2 regions of the Oceanobacillus kimchii X50 genome follow, and region 2 is predicted to be linked to the other one. Evidence: a T-box and tRNA genes for the amino acid it is inferred to sense, from the RefSeq annotation. Region 2 holds a T-box; the other holds one or more tRNA genes.
The links. A T-box is a leader RNA that pairs with one kind of tRNA and senses whether it is charged. The one in region 2 lies ahead of thrS (threonine--tRNA ligase), so its partner is inferred to be a tRNA-Thr.
Positions count from the first base shown of each region.

Region 1: it has a tRNA-Thr gene. The T-box ahead of thrS (threonine--tRNA ligase) is inferred to sense a tRNA for this amino acid. The anticodon was not compared.

Region 1 covers NZ_CM001792.1:116,009-125,153, reverse strand. Annotated here, with positions in the region: gene C794_RS19500 (flotillin family protein) at 1-1,300, shown strand, start outside; gene C794_RS00780 (MBL fold metallo-hydrolase) at 1,344-2,132, opposite strand; gene ggt (gamma-glutamyltransferase) at 2,376-4,037, opposite strand; gene C794_RS20595 (hypothetical protein) at 4,045-4,206, opposite strand; gene pgsC (poly-gamma-glutamate biosynthesis protein PgsC) at 4,219-4,683, opposite strand; gene pgsB (poly-gamma-glutamate synthase PgsB) at 4,700-5,893, opposite strand; tRNA gene C794_RS00755 (tRNA-Thr) at 6,666-6,739, opposite strand; tRNA gene C794_RS00750 (tRNA-Asn) at 6,743-6,817, opposite strand; rRNA gene rrf (5S ribosomal RNA) at 6,849-6,964, opposite strand; rRNA gene C794_RS00740 (23S ribosomal RNA) at 7,185-9,145, opposite strand, start outside.
Region 2 covers NZ_CM001792.1:2,162,931-2,178,166, forward strand. Annotated here, with positions in the region: gene C794_RS21245 (lytic transglycosylase domain-containing protein) at 1-294, shown strand, start outside; gene C794_RS20475 (YvrJ family protein) at 370-504, opposite strand; gene C794_RS11345 (DUF2922 domain-containing protein) at 565-780, opposite strand; gene C794_RS11350 (DUF1659 domain-containing protein) at 813-1,037, opposite strand; gene C794_RS11355 (ring-cleaving dioxygenase) at 1,142-2,125, opposite strand; gene C794_RS11360 (M42 family metallopeptidase) at 2,456-3,541, opposite strand; gene C794_RS11365 (dUTP diphosphatase) at 3,566-4,054, opposite strand; gene C794_RS11370 (hypothetical protein) at 4,170-4,559, shown strand; gene C794_RS11375 (TIGR04104 family putative zinc finger protein) at 4,707-4,994, opposite strand; gene C794_RS11380 (aminoglycoside adenylyltransferase domain-containing protein) at 5,009-5,779, opposite strand; gene C794_RS11385 (TVP38/TMEM64 family protein) at 5,847-6,455, opposite strand; gene C794_RS11390 (DUF1294 domain-containing protein) at 6,525-6,803, opposite strand; gene rplT (50S ribosomal protein L20) at 6,898-7,254, opposite strand; gene rpmI (50S ribosomal protein L35) at 7,295-7,489, opposite strand; gene infC (translation initiation factor IF-3) at 7,523-8,029, opposite strand; ribosomal protein L20 leader region at 8,096-8,225, opposite strand; gene C794_RS11410 (glycoside hydrolase family 10-like protein) at 8,393-9,901, opposite strand; gene thrS (threonine--tRNA ligase) at 10,214-12,154, opposite strand; T-box leader at 12,208-12,443, opposite strand; gene ytxC (putative sporulation protein YtxC) at 12,499-13,344, opposite strand; gene dnaI (primosomal protein DnaI) at 13,514-14,440, opposite strand; gene C794_RS11430 (replication initiation and membrane attachment family protein) at 14,466-15,236, opposite strand, start outside.

The DNA of each region.
Region 1 (9,145 bases), 1.8 Mb from region 2:
CCAAACATCTACACCGGTTCCTTTAACAGCATTTCAATTACAAATAACCAGCCCAACTGTACATACATTAAAAGGGGTACCCATTGAAGCAGAAGCTGTAGCTATGTTAAAGGTAGCTGATTCTTTAGAAGGTATAGCTAGATATGCTGAACAATTTCTTGGTAAAGACCAAGATGAAATCGATGAGGAAATTACTGAAGTTCTTGCTGCAAACATGAGAGCAATTTTAGCAAAATTAACAGTTGAAGATATTAATAATGATCGGGAGAGCTTTAACCAACAAGTTACAGAAATCGCACAAAAGCAATTAGATGATATGGGGTTCCGTATCACTAGTTTAGGTCTTACTGATTTACGCGATGTAGATAACAGTGACTACTTAACCAACTTAGGTAGACCAGAAACTGCACAAATTAGAAAACACGCTGAAATTGCGGAAGCTACGAATAGAAGAGAAACGGAAATTCATAAAGCACAGATGAATGAACAAGTAGAGATTGAACGTTATGAAAAAGAAATCAGTATCTCTGAATCTCGAAAAGCAAAAGAACTTACCGATGCGAGAATTAAGGCTGAAACAGATAGAGAGAGAGCGAAAACCGAAGCTGCCTACTCCTTAGAACAAGCAGAACGCTCTCTAGAAGTAGAAAATGAACGACTTAAAGTTGATCGTCAGAAGAAACAAGAAGAATTAGACATTCAATTATTAGAGAGACAACGCAAAGTTGATTTAGAACAAAAAGAAGTAGAAGTACGTAGAGCTGCTGCTGAGGCAGATTACTATGAAGAAGTAAAACGCGCTGAAGCTGCTGCGGAAGCGAAAAAACGTGCAGGAGAAGCAGAGGCAGAAGTTATTGCCAAGAAGAGCCAAGCTGAAGTTCAAGCAATACGTGAGCGTGCGAAAGCAATTGATGAGCACAAAGAAGTTATGTTACTTGAAATGGTTATTGAAATGCTTCCAGAATTTGCTCGTGCAGTATCCGAACCAATATCCAATGTAGACTCTATCCGCATATTAGACAATGGCGACGGTAAAGGCATGGATCGCATTCCAAATTCTGTTACATCAATGATGACCAATATGCAAGATAGCTTAAAACAAATGACTGGCTTGGATCTAAATGCAATGTTAAACCGCATTACAGGGGGAAATAATACGACCGATACAAAAGAACCCATACAAGCTCTTGCATCGAAAATTAATCACCCAAAAAGCGAAGCTGCTGCCGTAGATGACCCCGGTAATACAGAAGGAAATACAACAGAAGAAAAGAAAGAAAGTAATAATGAAGAAACATAATAAGATATAGTTGAACAAAGCCCTCCAGAGCGGGGCTTTGTTATTATCTTAAATCATTAACTATCGAAGTAACAATATGCAAAGAATCCCATTCTCCACTAGATACAGATATAATAGAATAACTCTTTGGAAATAATTTCGAATGAATTTCATTAATAGAACTGCCTTTTTCATGTAGAACTTTAATTTCACCATATAAATTCTCTAGATAGTCTAGTTTTTGCTTTAACTTCTCCTTTCCATCTGGTACATATCCAGCATGACAACAAAACAGTGATCCAATATCGTAGGTTAGAATGGTTCGAATTGAATTTATGATCTGAGGAATCGATTCATCCCTCATAATTACTTTTGTTTTTGGCGTTACAAATAAATCACCAGAAAACAGTGTTCCTGATTGCTTATGCAACAAGCAAATATGATCATTCGCATGACCCGGCGTATAGATTACTTCCCATTCTTTCTTTCGAGATTGAACCGTATCTTTAACGGCTACAGGTTTAAAAGGCTCCCTTACTCCCCAAGTTAATTGACGATATTTCGGATAAGGAGTATCTTCAAAACATAGCTCGATTCCTTTAGAATGCAGGTAAATTGGTACATTTAAATTTTCTTGAATCCAAGGAGCTGTACCAGTATGATCTTCATGGTTATGCGTTAGAATTACAGAATCAAATGTTATGTTCTTATAAAAATCAATTAGCTCCGGTTCAAATCGTTGCGGCCCAGTATCAACTAACATTCCATCAACTAAAAATACAAATACTTTACTCATTTTAGGAGCAGTCATTTCAACACAGGTTATATTTTCTTTATCATAGATTTCAAGCACACTGGTTCACTCTCCAATCCAATATTTAGTTGGTTAATATAACTCTACCATAAAATGAATGAATAATCAGTCATTTTATGGTAGAGTTATTATCTTGTGATGTTTACTGTCAATTCATATTGATTAAAAGTTACGTGGTTTATATTAATAAAATGGCGTGCCCAATACTAAGGAGCACGCCATTTTACATCTTAAAGAATTTATATTTGATCCTTCACAGGCATTGAATAATTATCCCATGTATTATTTTGACATCCAAGTGCCTTCTCTATTATTGTCACTAAAACCATGTATTTTTTCATTCTCTTCATCAATAATCAATCCCTGAACGCTCCCTTGATAAGACGTATCGTCAACATATTGAACATCGAAGCCTAGATCTTCAGGATTCTTTAAAAATATTGAATCCTGTTCAACTTGCAATACATCTTCGTTAAATTCTAGAAACGTTCTAGGATTATTTACCGCTGCTTGGATTGGTTCATTAAATTTAATAGTTTTCACTAACTGCTGAGCAATCATTGATGTGATTTTTCTTCCACCAGCACTTCCAATGCCTATAACTGGAGAATCGTCTTTCGTTAAAATTGTTGGCGATGTGTAACTAAAAGGACGCTTGCCAGACTCAGGAAGATTTGGTGAATCCTCTTTATTACTAAAATTTTTCAATTGATTATTTAAGAAAAACCCATCCACATACTCCCCTGATCCAAATAAATCACTTAGTGTATTCGTTACGGAAACCATCATACCGTTTCTGTCTACTATTACAAAATGTGTGGTGTTCTTATGATTATCTATGTCAGCATCTGACTCTAATTCTCTAAGATACTCTTCCGACAATTCAAGCCCTTGAAATTCAGATGAGAGATTATCAATGTGATCTTCTGAAATTAATTCTTCCATTGGCATATCTGTAAAGTTAGGATCACCGACGTTTTCTAAGCGATCACCGTAACTTATCCGATTGATTAACCCCATCTTTAACGAGAAAGCCAAAGGTTGGTCTTTGGTTTCTTGAATATTTAATGCCTCAGCCATTTCTAAAACCTGAATTAACATAACCCCTCCTGATGGTGGAGGAGGGGCTAAAACAGCAAAACCACCGAATTTACCTTGTATAGGATCTTTTACCTCTGTTTTATATGTCTCCAAGTCTTCCTCTTGGATATCCTCTTCTTTTTCATTAATCTCATTAGCAATATCTCCTTGATAGAAAGCACTGGGACCACCTCTTTGAATATCTTCTAACGTTTCTGCTAGTTGTTCCTGTACCAATAATTCTCCCTCTTTAATTGGCTCCCCATCTGGAAATAAATGATCTAAATCAGATAAACGATTTTCATCGTCTTTCAATGCATTATGCAAGGTTTCGGTAACCGTCACACCATTTGCAGCAAAATTTATAGAAGGGCCTATGAGCTGTTCCATATCCATTGTTCCAAAATCTTCATGAACTCGGTACATTCCATTAATAAAACCAGGTACACCTATGCCACTTGAGGATAAACTATTGTCTGGTGCGGTTTCACGGTAATCATAAACTACTGGGTCTTGATTATTATTAGGGTGAATTAACATCGTTCCACCCCCACCAATTCCAGACCCATAAGGTTCTGCTACACCTAAAACAAAGCTAACTGCTATAGCAGCATCAACAGCATTACCACCTTGTTCAATTATTTTCATCCCAACTTCCGTTGCAATTGAGCTGTCAGATGATACCCCATAGGAACCGTTATCCTCTGAATTTGAATTATTAAGAGTGAAATCATCTGTCGAACTGTCTTCATTGCCGTTTCCCGAATTTTTAACACCAAAGATTATTAGAGTTACCAATAAAACCAAGCCAATAACAATCATGTAAAAACGTTTATCATATAAGAAGCGCTCTTTTTTGTACATGTTTATATCACACCAAAGATAATAGAAAGACAACAGAAGTGATAATTAACCCCATAACAGTATCCATGCTTGTTCTTTTCTTATGCATTTTAACTGTTCTTAATACAGACTCTTTTAAAGATAGTCTAGATTGTTGTTGCTTTTTTGGTTTATTTAAAATAGCTTCCATTTAACTTCCTCCTCAAATAAAGTTTGTTAATACAACTGTTCCTAATGTTAATCCACTAAGTACTATTGTACTTCCAACCGTTGGTATGACTCCTTGTTTTTCAATCGTATTTGCAATTAATCCAGGAACGATAATCCCTATAGCGACCAATCCACCTACAGCTTCAGGAATTGTGTATCCGGGTAGCCCAAAATCGAAAATGGCTTTCATTATGATTCCAATGATAATCATAGCCGTAAATTTTCTTCTTCCGTATATAATCGTAAATTTTCCAATTACTTTCATGACAATTAAGTAAGTCAAAAAAGCAATCATAAATGTAACAACAATACTTACTGGGGAGTTAACCATCATGGCAATATATCCCGGAACGATCAGTCCAGCTGGAATAATTCCTGTACGTTCAGTATAAAATAGGCTAAGGATTACTCCAGCAGCTATAGCTAAATAAACATCTCCCGTATCAAATACAAACATTTTTTAATTCCTTTCTCTAAGCAGATTCTTTTACTATTTTCATTTGTTCAAGACGATTTACTAACTCATCGGCTCCACCATGTATATTTCCAATGCCATATATGGTTTTACCAGATAAGTATGGCTGTAGCACTCGTACAATTTCATCAGTGCTTGTTTTTTCTAAATCTAAAAGGTTTTTAACAGGAAATGTTCCTTTTTTATACTCATCTACTATTGGTCCTGTACTATCTCCCATTACAACTAGTGTTTCTGCCTGTATATTCGGTAAAACTTGTTTAATAAATTGTTCCGTTCGATTTAATCGGTCCGAACGAGTATTCATAATAACAACTGGTTCATCTGTGGGATAACTTAATTGCTTCACACGTTCCCAAATGTTGATTGTTGACATCGGATCATTCGCACTGAATCCGTTGACTAAGAAACTTGGATCATCCATATCTCCAACTGGAATTATCTGCATAGCACCAGGATCTGGCCAAGCTTTTAGCATTCCTTTAAAAGCTGTTTCATGATCAATACCAAGCACATCTGCCACAGCTAGAGCTAACGCCGCATTTTCCGGGAATACCATGTACTCAAATCTTTTTAGAAAGTCTTCCGAGATAATAGATGTATCACATACATGTACTTTCGTATTCCGTTGCTTCGCCATTTGCTTAAAATGAGGAACAAAAGGGCTATTGTTAATAATTAGATCCCCATTATGAGGAATTGCTTCCGAAAACGAATCAGCAACTTCTTTTAATGTTGGCCCTAAAACGTCCATATGATCTTCTAAAACATTAACAATTAACCCAATATTTGCTTGCAATATTTTTTCTTGGAATACTATTTGATAATCAGGCTTTACTGCCATACATTCACTTACTAGAGCATCAGCTTTTAAATCGGATGCTTTTGAAATGACTTTTCTTTGTTCACCTATGTTTGGACCTTCCAATCTTCTTTTAATAGGGGCCTCTTGAGAATCGAACCAGTAGAGCATCCTTGCATCAGTTCCGGTCGTTTTACCAACGGTATGATAACCTGCTTCTTGTAAAATTCCTGTTATTAATCTAGTAACAGTAGATTTCCCTCTAATTCCATTTACATTAATACGTACTGGTATACTTGCAACATTTTTATCATTAATCATTTTTTCTTTAATTCCAAAGAAAATAGCTAAAGAAGCTAATAGCACAATGATTAAAAGTTCTTCCAGCATGTTATCACCTCTATATCATTTTTAAAATTAGTTACCTTGCTCTTTTAATAATCAAAATTCAAATAAGCACCTTTTGAAAACGCCATTTTCCAATAATGACAGAACAACTAATGATCTGTAACATACTTAAACATGTTTGAAATTGAAATTCTTTTGGAACTTTTTTCGTTTCAATGTAGGTACCCACCACTCCTTTTTTATTAATCTAATATGCTACCCAACTGACAACTTGATTCTTGCACCTACACTATAACCGGCATATAACGACAGGGAAATAGTATTTCTGACTCAATTTCCAATTTTCTTCCAAATATAGTATTTTATATTTATTGGAAATTTTTTCTTTAGGCTACTTTTCGACCATAAAAGTAATAGATTATAACTATTTTTATACTAATATCGCATTATTCTGTTAATATAAAGCGTATTTGTTTTTATTTTGACGAATAGGACGGAAGCCTCCCTTTAAAAAATTACTCATGAATAAACTCCTCGAATTTAATAAAACTAAAACAGAAAATTAACTTAAAATTTACTTGTTTATTTTTCAATAATAGTTGATATTGTAGTATTAAAGTTTACTTGAATTTATTTTTTTTTGTAATATATACTAAAAAAGATTGCTCTCCATTGAGGCTAATTTCTGATTTTTGTTACAAAAGTACAAATAGCTAACACACCACTGCGGGCACTGAACTTTTACACTGTTGCCTAGATCTCCAAGGCATAAAAAAAACGCTCTATCCTATACAGGACAAGCGTTTACTTAAAGAGCTTCCAAGCGGACTTGAACCGCTGACCCCTTCCTTACCATGGAAGTGCTCTACCGAACTGAGCTATGGAAGCATATGGCTCCACAGGTAGGATTCGAACCTACGACCGATCGGTTAACAGCCGATTGCTCTACCACTGAGCTACTGTGGAATTAGTAATAATAATTGGATAGCAAAAATCAGCCTGGCGGCGTCCTACTCTTGCAGGGGCAAAGCCCCAACTACCATCGGCGCTGAAGAGCTTAACTTCTGTGTTCGGCATGGGAACAGGTGTGGCCTCTTCGCTATCGCTACCAGACTAATTGGTCTGTTGTTATTTAGGATTGTACCCTAAAAACTAAATAAGAGTAACGTGACATCATTCATTCTAGCTTCAGTCTCTATCAACTAGCAGACTTCCTTCTCTTCTTTACGATAAGTCAATATCAAATCGTCTACGACTCTTTGTATTTCCTTTATCTTATTCAGAGAATGTCCAGTCTGTACGTTGATGTACAGATCCTGTCGCTTTATATAACTTAGATAAGTCCTCGATCAATTAGTATCCGTCAGCTGCACGTGTCGCCACGCTTCCACCTCGGACCTATCAACCTCATCGTCTCTGAGGGATCTTACTCACTCGAAGTGATGGGAAGTTTCATCTTGAGGGGGGCTTCATGCTTAGATGCTTTCAGCACTTATCCTTTCCACACGTAGCTACCCAGCCATGCTCCTGGCGGAACAACTGGTACACCAGCGGTGTGTCCATCCCGGTCCTCTCGTACTAAGGACAGCTCCTCTCAAACTTCCAACGCCCACGACGGATAGGGACCGAACTGTCTCACGACGTTCTGAACCCAGCTCGCGTACCGCTTTAATGGGCGAACAGCCCAACCCTTGGGACCGACTACAGCCCCAGGATGCGATGAGCCGACATCGAGGTGCCAAACCTCCCCGTCGATGTGAACTCTTGGGGGAGATAAGCCTGTTATCCCCGGGGTAGCTTTTATCCGTTGAGCGATGGCCCTTCCATGCGGAACCACCGGATCACTAAGCCCGACTTTCGTCCCTGCTCGACTTGTAGGTCTCGCAGTCAAGCTCCCTTCTGCCTTTACACTCTACGAATGATTTCCAACCATTCTGAGGGAACCTTTGGGCGCCTCCGTTACTCTTTGGGAGGCGACCGCCCCAGTCAAACTGCCCGCCTGACACTGTCTCCGAACCGGATTACGGTCCTGGGTTAGAATGTTCATACAGCGAGGGTGGTATCCCACGGGTGCCTCCACGTAAGCTAGCGCTCACGCTTCAAAGGCTCCCACCTATCCTGTACAAGCTGCACAAACATTCAATATCAGGCTACAGTAAAGCTCCACGGGGTCTTTCCGTCCTGTCGCGGGTAATGCGCATCTTCACGCATAGTATAATTTCACCGGGTCTCTCGTTGAGACAGTGCCCAAGTCGTTGCACCTTTCGTGCGGGTCGGAACTTACCCGACAAGGAATTTCGCTACCTTAGGACCGTTATAGTTACGGCCGCCGTTTACTGGGGCTTCGGTTCAAAGCTTCGCTCCGAAGAGCTAACTCGTCCCCTTAACCTTCCAGCACCGGGCAGGTGTCAGCCCCTATACTTCGCCTTTCGGCTTCGCAGAGACCTGTGTTTTTGCTAAACAGTCGCTTGGGCCTATTCACTGCGGCTCCTCCTTAAAAGGAGCACCCCTTCTCCCGAAGTTACGGGGTCATTTTGCCGAGTTCCTTAACGAGAGTTCTCCCGCTCACCTTAGGATTCTCTCCTCGCCTACCTGTGTCGGTTTGCGGTACGGGCACCTATGATCTAACTAGAGGCTTTTCTTGGCAGTGTGAAATCCGGAACTTCGGTACTTTATTTCCCTCCCCATCACAGCTTGAAATTGCCAGACGGATTTGCCTATCTGACTTTCTCACTGCTTGGGCGCACACATCCATCGGTGCGCATTCCTTATCCTACTGCGTCCCCCCATCGCTCAAACAATCATGAGGTGGTACAGGAATATCTACCTGTTGTCCATCGCCTACGCCTGTCGGCCTCGGCTTAGGTCCCGACTAACCCTGAGAGGACGAGCCTTCCTCAGGAAACCTTAGGCATTCGGTGAAAGAGATTCTCACTCTTTTTTCGCTACTCATACCGGCATTCTCACTTCTAAGCGCTCCACCAGTCCTCACGGTCTGACTTCACAGCACTTAGAACGCTCTCCTACCATTGTTCGTAAGAACAATCCGCAGCTTCGGTGATACGTTTAGCCCCGGTACATTTTCGGCGCAGAGTCACTCGACCAGTGAGCTATTACGCACTCTTTAAATGGTGGCTGCTTCTAAGCCAACATCCTGGTTGTCTGGGCAACTCCACATCCTTTTCCACTTAACGTATACTTTGGGACCTTAGCTGGCGGTCTGGGCTGTTTCCCTTTCGACTATGAACCTTATCACCCATAGTCTGACTCCCAAGTTTAAGTAACTGGCATTCG
Region 2 (15,236 bases):
GAATCTAACTATAATCCAAATGCTACTAGTTCAGCAGGTGCTCAAGGATTAATGCAATTAATGCCACAAACTGCAGCAGGTCTAGGTGTTACAAATGCTTATGATCCTGCTCAGAATATTAACGCAGGAACAAAATATCTTAGTCAAATGTTACAACGCTATAACGGCAATATTCAATTAGCGTTAGCTGCTTATAATGCTGGCCCAGGAAATGTTGATAAATATCAAGGAATTCCTCCGTTTCGTGAAACTACAGCATATGTATCAAAAGTAATGCAATCTTCACAAGTGTAATTTATATTTATTTATGGAATCCGTTAACCAAGCAATAAGCTGTCCATTTTTTTGAGATTGGACAGCTTTTTTTGATTAATGGAGCTTATCAGGAAGAGAATGGATCGTTTCAATTAATTGATTAAGCTTTCCTTCAATACGGTGAAGAAGATAAAACGTAACCGCAATTGGAAAACCGACATCGGTAAAAAAAGAGACCCAAGCATCCATATGACTATCACCTCCACTTGTAATAAGGAAAGGACCAGCATTTTACTGGTCCGAATATTATTAACCTAATTCAATATCTTCTACTGTACGTTCTACTATTCTTGCGCTATGCTTCTCGAGTAAGTCTCCTCCACTTGATGTGAAAGCATTTTCACTTATAATTGTATCCATGGCCTCATTAATAGCATTTGTATCAACTGGTTCAATTGGCTGATCAAGTGAATAAGTGACAACCCTGCCTAGTTGATTCGTAAATTTAAGCTCTAACCTTCGCATACTTTCCCCTCCCTTTTCATTTTAATTCTAGATTAACTTTGATAAATGTCCGATATATCTCGTCGACTTACTTGGTATAACGTATGTTCCTGTAATCCAGCAAATGCTGTCGCAACATTGTAAAGTTGTTCATGATTTGCTTCCATCTTCACTTGATTAAAACGCTTATACGCTAAAATTGGCTCACCTGATTCCGGGTCTACTCCTTCATTGAAAGTTAGTTGTAACATTGAATCCACTAAATCTACTACTGCCATATATAACACCTCCTTCCCTCATACATATAATCGAATGCAATTAAAAAAAGGAGGGAAGAAAAAAGATAATCTCAAAACCTGAGATTATCTTTTTTATGAAAGACTTATTCATATTCTTTTTCAATTGTTTTAGTACTACGAGTTGTATTTATAGGACGAACCATGCTTTCAATTTTGTCTCGCTCTGATTCGAGGAATGGAGGTAACGAAAGTTTTTCACCAAGTGTTTCATAAGGCTCATCTCCCATAAACCCTGGTCCCTTAGTAGCCAATTCAAAAAGTATTTGTGGAGCTACTCGAGTATATAAGGACTGGAAGAAAAAGCGATCTACGAAACCTGAAGTTTGTAATCCAAATGATTTAATATGATTATCCCATTCATATATGTCACTTTGCTCATCAACACATAAAGCAGCATGGTGCACAGTTCCGTATCCTTGTCTTGCCATTGGAAGATCCGTATTATGTTCAACTATTAGTTGCGCTCCGTTACCACCTTGGCCAATTTCAAAAAGATACTCTGATCCTTCTTTCATTACTTCTTTATACTGAAATACTTTCTCTAAGATTTCCTTGAAGAAATCATATTGTGCCACTCTTACTACTATAGGACCTAAACCTACAATTGCATATTCTAAAGGTATCGGACCACCTTTCCATGCAATTCCTGTTTTTGCACCTTTATTTGTTTCATCGGATACGAGCTGGTATTGCTGGTCATCAAAATCAGAGAAAGACAATGTCTGTACTCCAAAATGTTCTTGAATTCCAGAATGATTGATCTCCAGACGATTAAATCGCTTAACCCAATAATCTAATGCGTCATCGCTAGGAACTCTAAATGAAGTTTTGTATATCTCATTTGTACCGTGGGACCCTTTTGGTATACCAGGAAAGTCAAAAAATGTCATATCCGTACCAGCATTCCCTTCATCATCTGCAAAAAATAAATGATAGGTTTGTATATCATCTTGATTTACTGTTTTTTTAACTAAACGCATACCAAGAATATACGTGAAAAATTCATAGTTTTTTTCTGCACTACTTGTGATGGCAGTTACATGATGCATACCTCTAATTGGATTCATAAAAATCCTCCTCTTTTACTCTTAATTAAATTATCTTTAATTAATTATAATATACCAATTTAAATTACATCTGTCAATTATCTCGAGAAAAAATTGAGTGCGAACTTTAGATATACATTGATGCTCCCCTGTTTTTTAAGGGAGGTTCCGACATTGGTCAAATTTTTCTTTGAGATTCAGAAATCTCGGTAAGGCGGGAAACCGATAATTACTTTCACTCAAGGTCATAGAATCGCGTCTTGAGTAACATTCGAATTTCATACAAACATCTTATGATATTAAAAAGAAAACTTAGAGCTAAATCACTCTAAGTTTTCCTGACTCACATTATTAAGATAATCGAATATTTTCTAAAGTCTTCTGATCAAGTTTTTTAACTACTTCTACAATTAACTTAACTGCATTCTCATAATCATCACGATGCAATATTCCTGCGTGTGAATGTATATATCGTGTTGCAACAGTTATCGATAAAGACGGTACTCCATTTCCCGTTAGATGAATAGATCCTGAGTCTGTTCCTCCACCAGCCATCGATGTAAATTGATAAGGGATTTGATTATCTTCTGCCGTTTGTACTACTAAATCACGTAATCCTTTATGAGAGACCATTGACGCATCATATAATACAATTTGAGGACCTTCTCCTAGCTTGTTATCCGCATCATGCTTTGAAATTCCTGGTGTATCTCCAGCAATCCCAACATCAACGCCAAATCCAATATCAGGTTGTATAGCATGAGCAGATGTACGGGCACCTCTTAATCCGATCTCTTCTTGAATGGTTCCCACGCCATACACGGTATTTGGATGTTTTTCGTCTTTTAATTGTTTTAGGACATCGATTGCAATCGCTAGCCCAATGCGATTATCCCAAGCTTTTGCCATCAACATTTTTTCATTCTTCATTGGAGTAAATTCAAAATAAGGTACAATAGAATGCCCTGGTTTGATACCAAATGATTCCACCTCATCCTTATTAGTTGCTCCAACATCAATAAACATATCCTTAATTTGATATGGTTTTTTTCTTGCTTCAGCTGATAATACATGAGGAGGTTTTGATCCGATCACTCCAGTTACATCACCTTTGTCACCCATAATAGTAACTCGTTGAGCTAGCATTACTTGATTCCACCAGCCTCCAACAGTTTGGAAATAAATAAAGCCATTGTCATCGATACGAGTAACCATCATACCAATTTCATCCATATGCCCTGCAATCATAATTTTCGGTCCACTGACATCGCCGACTTTTTTAGCAATAGAGCTTCCTAAGTTATCCATCGATACATCATCAGAATAAGGTGCGATATATTTCTCGAATACTTCGCGAACCTCTTTTTCATTGCCAGGGATTCCTTTAGCATCGGTAAGTTCTTTTAACATTGTTAACGTATCATCTAATTTAGCCATATGTAGTTTTCTCCTTTTAACAGATTAATATCCTTGATTTTGCCTTTTATAATTTATCTCGTTTTTTTCAAGATATGCATGTTGAATATCTTCTTCTGAAAAACCTAATAAATTTCCAAGGTCTATGCATGATGAGAAAAGTTGCTCATAATTAGCTTTTGTCGGTGAATTTTTGTACATTATCGTCTGTTCATAAACAATCTGAAACTGATCTACTTCAGAGCGATCTATAAGTTGATTAGTTTTACTATCAAAGCTATCATAGCCTTTGTTAATACCAATGGACATTAGAAAATGGATGACATCTACATATTCTTCTAAAATTACAGTTTGATTATTTCTTGGCTTTTTACTCCAAAACTTAAAGCATCTAGTCTCATTAGCTAGTTCTCCTAACTCAACTAATAATGCTAAGATCTTTTTATCGAATAAATCTGCTTTTAGTAAGCCATGATTTTCTTCTATATAGGAATCTAGTTGTTTTTGCATATTAAATAATGCTATCCAATCCAAACTGAACCCTCCTTCTTCTCACTTTCATTTATTGTATCATGAAATTATAATAATAGTGAAACCTTCCATTCGTTTAAAACGTATACTATAAAAACAATAACTAGGAGTAGATTACATGCTAGTGATTAGCTTTCGTATATTACTAATAATAGCAATAGCACTGCTTATTTATACACTTGTACAATACTTACGTAAACCGGAACGCAAGTTAAAGCTTGCTCAAAAAAATAAACAATTTTATATATTAGATGAGGAACAAAATGATAAAAAAAATTTTCAACTCACGTATATGGGGTGTTTGTTTGAAGGAGAAAAGTACTTAGGTACTACGGATAATAAATTTGAAGTAGTGGATATACATGTTACTGTTAAAGACCCACATCAACTTCAAGGTCTTTCTAGAGAAGATTTATATTTTATAGAAGAAGAGATTATTTTTCACTATCCCTATGCGGCGATCACTTGGAAGCACCCTATTAATAAGGTTTTACAATCATCAAAATAGTAAACCTTAGTGGAGTTAGTAGAATTCTTAGCTAAAAGTATTGTATTACGGGCAGTTTGTCCTTCGTTAATCCTCTTTGGCTAATACTCATCTTCTTGAAGTAGAGATAATACTGCCCGTTACATACGGGGATAATTAACATTTGGGTTATATAAATGGTTGTTCCCTGTCTGTAAACTGATAAATAAATGGACAAATGGTATATATTGCTAATAGTAATACTCCTGTTATACAAGCAGTAATAATATTATTTATATCGAGTATTATCATAGCCACTATAAATATCGAACAAATGGGAGTGAACAGCAAAGCTTTATTTCTACTTCCTTTTGTCAGATACTGTGATTCTCCACATGATGGACATGGTTTAATACGAAAACATAAATCTTTCCAGACAAATTGATGATTACAATTCCAACAGCGTGGCAACTCCATCTTTTATTCCTCCTTCAATCGTTCGAAAATTGAGAACAAAAAATGTAAAATTCTTTTCTTAGCTCATCTAGCTCCTCCAATGAAATTTTAATATTTCTATTCTCATTTTCATATGCATATTTAATTTTTTTTAATAACTTTTTTGAATGCGAGTGATTCCCATTTACTCCCCATAATGCTGCTTCTTGTTTTGATATAATTTTAGCAAAAACTAAATAGTATTCAATACGAAGTAAACTAAGAATACAATAAACCGGCTTTTCTCTTATTGATTTTAAACAATCATTAAATTCTCCTTGTAATGATAGAAGATAATCTTTTTTTGGTATAGTAGTAAACAGTTGCCCTATTTCCTCTCCATATAAACACCGTCCTGAATTGACTACAATAGTCAAATGAGCAGCTAAATCTGAATCGGTATGGACTTCCTTTAGATGTGTGTTTATTTTGCTAATTGGAGTGTTTTGATAAAAATCTCTCCAATATTCACTATAATGGAAATCGTAGGTACTAGGATGCCTCCAATTTTCCAACCTACTCTTTTCTAAAACAGAAACTTCAATCGGATAAGGAGTCATTGATTGTGATAAAAAGTATGATAGTAATCCATGTTTTTCATGTAAGTACAAGGGTTGATTTATAATAATAATTAGATCAATATCACTTTTATTTTTTTGAAATCCACCTAATACGATAGATCCATGTAAATAAATTCCTTCTAGTTTTTTATGCAAAATTTGTGTAATTCGAGTCTTTATCACATCCAGTATTAATTCTAATTCCATCCCACCACTTCCACCTTAATATGTATATATTTACTATAACAAAAAACACACGTAGATTCACGTGTGTTTATGAAGGAGATCGGGTTAATGAAGTGTGTTGTTGAGAGTCAGGTACGGAGAAAAATTCTTGCCATTTGATAATGATTTCTTTTCTTCTCAATAAATACAGCATCGGTAATAAAGCAACTAATAATATTCCGATGAACATTGGATTCAAATTGGATATCCAGCCTCCGATTGAAGTATACACCATTGCTAATGGTATGCTTGAAAACAATGATGATCGCGCATAATCTTTAAACCCATTACTTATTTCAATAAGACATAGGGATAACAGATGGAAATGTATAAATGGAACCAATCGTAATAAAGTAATCTGAGATTTAGTCAATTTCGCATGTTTACCTAACAGCTTTTGCTTAACTCCAATCAACCGTTGAACAGACTTTGGCGTCCATCCCATTAAACCATAGAACAGTAGGCTTGAAAGTGTAATACCTATAATTGAATAAATCGAACCTGCTACGGGACCAAACAATACTCCGCCTGAAATACATATAAACACAACAGGTAAAAATAATAGCGGTCTAAATAAATGAAATATAATAAATAAAAGCGGTGAGAGAACTCCTCCCATTTCAACAATAGAAAATAAATAATTTCCTATATATTCCATCCTCCACCTCCTCTGTCGTTCCTCTAATTATACAAGGTTCTATATATCTATATGACAGTAGACGAGCCTTTATGACATAAAAAGTAGAATCCAGCTAAAACTAATCACATTAATAACGATAAGGACAGGCATTCCAATTGTAAACGATCGATGTTTCGTTTTATGTCGAAATGATTGCATGCCTATATATATACCAACACTTCCACCTATGATTCCTAGTAACCAAAACGTCCTTTCTGGAATTCGATAATGTCTACGCACAGCCTTCTTTTTATCTATGTACATCATTACAAATCCAATAATATTCGCCGCCACTAAATAATATAATATACTACCCCATTCTTCCATTGCACACCTTACCTTCCTATACTATATTAGTAAAACACAATATGTCCGTTTAAAAAAAGACCGATCCTAGTTGGATCCGGTCTTTATCAAACTATTATTTTAAAGCATCTTTTGCTTGAGATACTAACTGTCCAAATGCTTTTTCATCGCTAATTGCAAGGTCAGAAAGCATTTTACGGTTAATATCAATTCCAGCAACTTTTAATCCGTGCATTAATTTGCTGTAAGAAATATCATGCATACGAGCAGCAGCGTTAATACGTGTAATCCATAATTTACGGAAGTCGCGTTTTTTCTGTCTGCGGTCACGATAAGCATACTGACCAGATTTAATTACTTGCTGTTTTGCTGTTTTAAATAGAGTTCTTTTAGAACCATAGTAACCTTTTGCTAATTTTAATACGCGTTTACGACGTTGACGCGTTACTGTTCCACCTTTTACACGTGGCATAAGAAATCCCTCCTAATTCATTTCCATTTCTACGATTGTATTATTTTGGTAGCATATCTTTAATGCGCTTATAATCTCCAGAAGAAACAAGTGCACTTTTACGTAATTTACGTTTTTGTTTTTGTGATTTGTTTGCAAACATGTGACTAGTGTATGCATGAGATCTTTTTACTTTTCCAGAACCCGTTTTCTTAAAACGTTTTGCTGTTCCTTTATGAGTTTTCATTTTAGGCATAATTCATTCCTCCTAGTTATCTACTGTTACGTATTAATTTTTTTCATTAATTGGTGCGACCATCATAAACATATTACGGCCTTCCATTTTAGGTTTTGTTTCAATCGTACCAAGGTCTTTTACTTCCTCAGCGAAACGGTCTAACACTTCACGTCCAAGTTCTTTATGGGTAATCGCACGACCACGGAAACGCACTGCAGCTTTTACTTTATCGCCTTTTTCAAGGAACTTGCGAGCGTTTTTCAATTTTGTCTCAAAATCATGGTCACCAATTCCTGGTGTGAAACGAACCTCTTTTACATTAATGACTTTTTGCTTTTTACGAGCTTCTTTTTCTTTTTTCTGTTGCTCGAAACGATATTTACCGTAGTCCATGATACGACATACTGGCGGTTTTGCATTTGGAGCTACTAGTACTAAGTCAAGATTTCTTGTTGTTGCAATATCCAATGCTTCCTGACGCGATTTTACTCCAAGCTGATCACCGTTTGAGTCGATAAGTCGTACTTCTCTAGCACGAATCTTTTCATTGACGTTCATATCCTTGCTAATAGCCAGCCACCTCCGAAATTATTGTTACTGATCTATTTGACAAGCTTATTTTATGCAATTAAAAAAGTGTCGGTACATACTTGCACCCACACATCTCCAAATACACTTAAATAAAAGGTTGGAACCAGTCAACTACCATAATCGGTGTCAATCAGGTGAGAAGCGGGTGCTTCTACTTGTCTTAGATCATTTTATTAACTTTTATAGTGTACCATATCTCGTCTATGACGTCAATACAGCCTCACTAGTTTTTATACAACTATCATAGATTATCACGTCATGGCAATACTGTCAATCACTTTTATAAATTACATGAGATAGAACGAAGCCGTTCTATCTCATGGCTTTCTTCTAATCTTTGAGAAGAATTTCCGTTACATGCTGCTTTTTAATTTGTACTTTTGTTCGTTCTTCACTATTCTTATTGTGGATAAAATAATTCCCTGGTGAGAGATCAGTAATCACAAAATAACCATTTGCATCTGTTTCTAATGTTTTAATTATTTTTCCATTTTTGCCACGTCGGAGTATAACTTCTTTTGCAGATTGTTCAGTAGCAAGCTGGCCTAATAGATGTCCATGATTTCCCTGACGCCATGAAGGATCTGGCAACTTTGTCGGTATTTCAAATGGTGGCCTTCCTTCATTATGTTCTGTTGGCAAATAAAGCGATTTAATCAGTGAAGATTGAGGAAGTCCATCATTGCTCCAAATATTATATACGTAGGGACTTACCCCTTCTGCCATATTACCATTGACAGATGGTGCTAACGCACGATGAATTTGATCCATACTATCCGATATCGTATTTAAATAGAGTGCTGGCCCAATTATTATGCCTCGATTTCTCGGTAAATCTTTTTGCCATTCAATCCATTGATCATAACGTATGGCCCTGCGTGGATCTGCATCACTATCGTAATTCATGACATAAGCGTAGTCTAGATAACCTTCCTGAACCCATTCCTTCCAATTCTGATGTGCTCGCTGAACAGGATCCATATCCCACCAATTCGTTTTACTCGGATTATGAAATCCCCATGATAAAACTGCTGCAGTTAACTCTACATCAGCATCAACTGTCATAAGCTCCGTGTATACGCGTTTGATTAATGAGTCAATTTGTTCTACTTTCCAAGCGATCCATTCTTGATCATTTACTGTTGGTCGATCAGATCGACCTGTCTCTTCATGAAACCGTGCTAACGAAGTAGCATTGTAACCCTTCCCGTCTTCCGGGTAACGGATGTAATCCAAATGAACACCATCAACCTCGTAATTCCGAGCAATATCATTTACCATTTCAACTACATGATTTCTCGCGTCAGGATGCCCAAGGTCAAGATAAGGCTGCCAGTACGGAACAGTACCATTATAATCTTCCGTTACCCATTTATCTTCTACCGCGTCCGGACCATGTAGATTCCAAATATGTGTTGGATCTGATGGAGCACCACCATATACGCTATGCCACATTGGACCTACAACTACCCAAGCATGTACTTCGATTCCTTTTTCATGTGCCTTGGTTAATAAGTAACCTAATGGATCGAATCCTTCTGGAACTGAAGGATCTTCTGTAAATGGTAATACATCACTATAATAATACGCATCATGTCTTCTGCTCACTTGTGCAATAATTGTATTCATATTAGCATCATCAACATCTTTAACTAGTTCATCAATTTCTTCTGGAGTTTTTAAGCCAGGTTCAAAAGCTTGTACCCAAAAAGCTCGTATAAATGGATTTTCTTTTTGTAAAGAAGCTTCTGCGGTGGTAAAAGGTGTAAGAGTGAGGCTAGACATCGCAATCAACATAACAAATACAACAATAACTCCCTTTGTCTTTATTTGTTTCATGTTTTCTCTCCTCCTATAATTTTAATCCAATACCCTTACCACTCACCTCCTCTAGATTAGTGTCTATTTCTACCGCTCTAGAAGACGTTCGTTTCTTGTTGAATGCGAGAGAAAACATCTTTTCCTTATTAATTTTTAGTTTACTACTTCCTTCTATTGTAAATAAGTGCCAAAAGTTGCTTTTAATTCTCTATTGTTGGGCACTTTGACCTTTAATATATTTTATTAAAAAACAAAACTGCAACGAAAATAAATAACATTTCGTTACAGTTCAGCTTTTATAATAAATAATATATTCCCCATTGCTAATTCTTATTTAATCTTCTTATTATCAACTTCTTCTTTGATTAGCTTTAAGAATTGATCAAATTCCAATGTCTCCGTATCTTGTTCTCCGTACCTACGATAATTAACACTGTTACTTTCCATTTCTTTGTCTCCTAATACTAGAGCGAATGGAACTTTTTGTGTCTGTGCTTCTCGAATTTTATATCCAATTTTCTCATCACGTTCATCTAATTCTACACGAATTCCTTGGTACCGAAGCTTTTCTTCAATACGCTTCGCATAATCTAAATGAGCTTGTAATGAAACTGGAATTATTTTCACTTGTACCGGTGCAAGCCAAGTTGGAAAAGCACCTTTATATTCTTCAATTAAGAAGGCAACAAATCGTTCCATTGTTGATACTACTCCGCGATGAATAACTACTGGACGATGTTGATTACCGTCTTCCCCAATATACGTAAGGTCAAATCGCTCTGGCAGATGGAAATCTAATTGAACTGTCGATAAAGTTTCATCTTTACCTAGAGCAGTTTTGACTTGTACATCTAATTTTGGACCATAAAATGCAGCTTCTCCTTCTGCTTCTACATATTCCAAATTCATATCTTCCATTGTTTCTTTCAACATTGATTGTGCTTTTTCCCACATCTCGTCCTTATCAACATACTTCTCTTTATCTTCAGGATCACGATAAGATAACCGGAAATAGTAATCATCAATACCGAAATCTTTATACACATGTTGTACTAATTCTACTACTCGAATAAATTCCTCTTTCAATTGATCAGGTCGAGCAAATATATGTGCGTCATTTAATGTCATTGCTCGTACACGTTGAAGTCCAGCTAATGCACCACTCATTTCATGTCGATGCATCGTTCCTAGTTCAGCGATTCGAACTGGTAAATTACGATAACTCCAAAGCTGGTTTTTAAATACCATCATGTGGTGAGGACAGTTCATTGGACGTAGTACCAGTTCCTCGTTATCCATCTCCATTGTTGGAAACATATCGTCCTGATAGTGGTCCCAATGTCCACTTGTTTTATACAGTTCAACATTTCCTAGTACTGGTGTATAAACATGGCTATATCCTAATCTTTCTTCTAAATCAACGATATAACGCTCTACATTACGGCGAATGGTTGCTCCTTTCGGTAACCAAAGTGGTAAGCCTTGTCCAACTTTTTGTGAGACCGTAAATATTCCTAATTCTTTTCCTAATTTACGATGATCTCTTTCTTTACGTTCCTCTAGAATTTGCAAATGTTCTTCTAATTGTCCTTTTTTCTCAAAAGCAGTACCATAAATTCGTTGTAATTGTTTATTATTACTATCTCCACGCCAATATGCACCGGAAATACTCAATAACTTAAATGCTTTAATCTTACTTGTAGAAGGTACATGAATTCCACGACATAAATCAAAAAACTCCCCTTGTTTATAAATAGTAACCTGTTCATTTTCCGGAATAGCGTCGATAAGTTCTAATTTTAAATCATCGCCAATTTCCTTGAACATTTCTTGAGCTTGTTGACGAGAAACTTCTACCCTTTTAATTTCGAGGTTTTCATCGACTATACGCTTCATCTCTTTTTCAATCTTAGGTAAATCTTCAGGAGTTAATTTGTGTTCCATATCAATATCATAGTAAAATCCTTCTTCAATAACAGGACCAACACCAAGTTTTACATCGTTAAATAAACGCTTTATTGCCTGAGCTAATAAGTGAGCACTTGAATGGCGTAACACTTCAAGTCCCTCATTGTTTTTATATGTGATAATTTCTATGCTTCCACCTGATGATAATTCTCTTCGTAGGTCGACTAGTTCACCATCAAGTTTGATTGCAAGTGCTTGTTTTTTTAACCCTGGTGATATGGAAGCTGCTATATCTTCACCAGTGGTACCAACTGGAAATAGCTTCTCTGAACCATCAGGAAAAATAATCGATAAATCTGCCATGTTCATTCTCCTTTTTCAATAAATTAAAAAACGCCCATCTCTTTGCACTAATGCAAAGGGACGAGCGTTGGTAACGACGTGGTTCCACCCTAATTCCTATCCATAACTTACTAACTATCTGGATAGCTTCATTACATCTTTAACGCAGAAATACGTTGCTGATTACTAAAAATTCACCAACAAAGCTCCAAGGTGGTAATTACTTATCTCATAAAGGTATCTTTCAGCCAATGGATTCCTTCTCTAGATTATGAAATATAAATAATCTTGTCCTTATCATCACGAATAAATATACAGTCATTTATTCGTATTATAGACCTTTCATATCAGAAAATCAAGCCTGTCTAATCATTTTTTAAATAGTAAGAAAAAGGAAAATTGCGGGTTGGTTCAAAATCCACCTTTTCTTGGAAGACATTAATAACCGTTAATGTTTTCGGTTCTGATGGATCATCTCCATAAATTTTAATTTTCTTTGGTCCCATAGCAATTAGTGGAGCTAGATTAAATTCATTATCATGTAATCCTACAACATATAATGGTTCTTCACGCATTAGCATTCTTAACTCAAGCCGCGATAATTGTTTCCCATTATCATAATAAAACTGGAATGTATCACCTTGCATAATATGAATAATTTCCATACCAACATCTTTCTTTTGTATGTAGGCACGTAACATATCAATAAATGCTTGATGATCTTCTTCTCTTCTAAACTCATCAATTGCATCTCCGACACATCTTCTAATTTCATCCCGGAAAGGTAATAAACGAAAGTTCACTAATGAATCGAAATGAATTTCCGAATTAATTTCAATATTTTCTACAAACAAATTTGTCAGTAGTCCATGAATATCTTTATTATTTCGTAAATGCTTACTATCCTCGTCCTCCCCCGTCAAAATCCAATTGGTGAGATCATGTATACGTTCGATTTCTTCTTGTTCCGTATAATAGTACTCTTTTATCATTTTTCGAATCATATTACCTAAACGATGTGTTAATACTACATCTGCCATCGCTTGACTTATCGTTTTACGAAGATCTTCAGCAGGTAATATTTCATCAATCGTTAAATGATTTCCCCAATCTTCATTTGTTTTCCAATTTAATTCCATCTTTCTATTTCTACGAAAGACAGATTCACAAAAACTTACCACTTCTTTGTCTAATTCAAAAAATACTTCCACCAATACATATCACCCTCATCCACAACCGAACTGTTACATTATATGGACAACCATTTAAAAAAATGAATAAACTACTCAAACTAGCAAATGGTTTTACGAAAAAAGGTATGAATGTATTAAAAAATACCTTTATTGAACTGCTTTAGTAGAGTTCAATAAAAGGTACTCATTAGCCACGACGATTCGGACCATTCAACTTCACATCTGTGGTAACTTGTTTAATCCGCTCAATAATTCTTCCTGCTTTAACTTGTTCTACTCCATTCCTTGTTGTAGATAATTCTTGTTCTAGTTGATCTAAGTCATAATTAGATGTAATAAAAACTGGTAATCCTTCCATCATACGGTACTGTAATACTGAACCTAATACTTCATCACGGAACCAAGCAGATTGCATCTCAGCTCCCATATCATCCAACATCAATACATCAGCTTTTTTAAAAAAATCTATTTTTTCATTGAATGAATCATTTTTAAATGATGACTTAATTTCACGGACAAACTCCGGCATATATATTAATGAAATTGAGTATTGGAGTTTTTTAAGTTCATTAGCAATTGCACCTAATAGATAAGTCTTTCCGACTCCAAACGATCCGTATAGATAGAGTCCTTTTTTGGGTAACTCTTGTTTTGAAGCTTCTAAAAAATCCAGAACTTTCGCCAATGCATTTGATCGGTGCTCATCTTGAATAACCTCAGATATTCTTGCTTGAAGAATTTCTTTCGGCATATAAAGACTTTGAATCAGCTTTTGCTGCTGTTCATTTTGCTCTTCTTCCAATCTTTTGTGGCATTTTTCATAACTTAACCGAATCTCATTTTTGTCAGCCTCCAAAACGGGAGAATATCCTTGTATCATATTCTGACATCCACCAAGCGATTTGCATCGATCACATTGCTTGGATTGAGACTTATATTCATATAATTTTATTAAATGTTTATCAATAATTTCACTAGTTAACTCTGGGTGGCTAGTTAAAAAATGCTTTATGGATGGGTCATCTAATACTTCTTTTCGGATGTTTTGATAACTTGTTTGGAAATTTTCGTTTTTTTTCATCCATGCTTTCAATTCTGATTGTATCGGTTTCACACTTAACCACCCTTATACACCTTTATTAATTTTCATTTAAATATTGTTTTAACCTAGATGCTATTTTTTCTTGGTCTTCCATCGAAGAGTTTGGATTTTCAGAAGTTACCTGTGATTTGTTTTTCCGTTCCTTAAACCAATCAGGAATAACTTCCTTAGTTGCAGTCTGGCGCTGTCTCGTATAGTTATTCTTCTTAACTTTAGATTGAGCTTTCTGTTGTTCCTGCCTAGCGAAATTCATTGCATCACTTGCTGTTTGAAGGTTCAGCCGAGACCAATGACTAGCAATTTTTTCTAAATATGCTTTTGAAAGTTTCATATTAGATTGTAATAATACATAATGAATAAGTACATTCATTACTGGTGCAGGTAAATCTTGTTTTGTCATTACAGACTCTATTACTTTAATATCTTGATCTGAAGCATCATTACCTCTTGATAAATCTTTCAATAATTGAGTCGGTGATATTCTTTCTAATTCGTAAATTAACTGTTCTTTTTTCGTTTTGGGTTTCGTCACTTCATACGACTTATCTAGGTTGTTTTTTTCAGATAGACGTACGGACTGTTGATTATTTTTTGAACGAAAAATATCATGGCACGCTGCTTTGAACTCTTTTTGATTAAATTGATATGATTCATTGATAGCATATTGACACGCACGTTCAATCTCATGACTATCCAAATTATATAATACTTTCATTTGGTAAATCAGACGCTTCGTATCAGTTGTTAATACTTGATTAGCGGGTATCATTCGCTTGTTTAACATCTGTTCTATCCAACTAAAATCCAT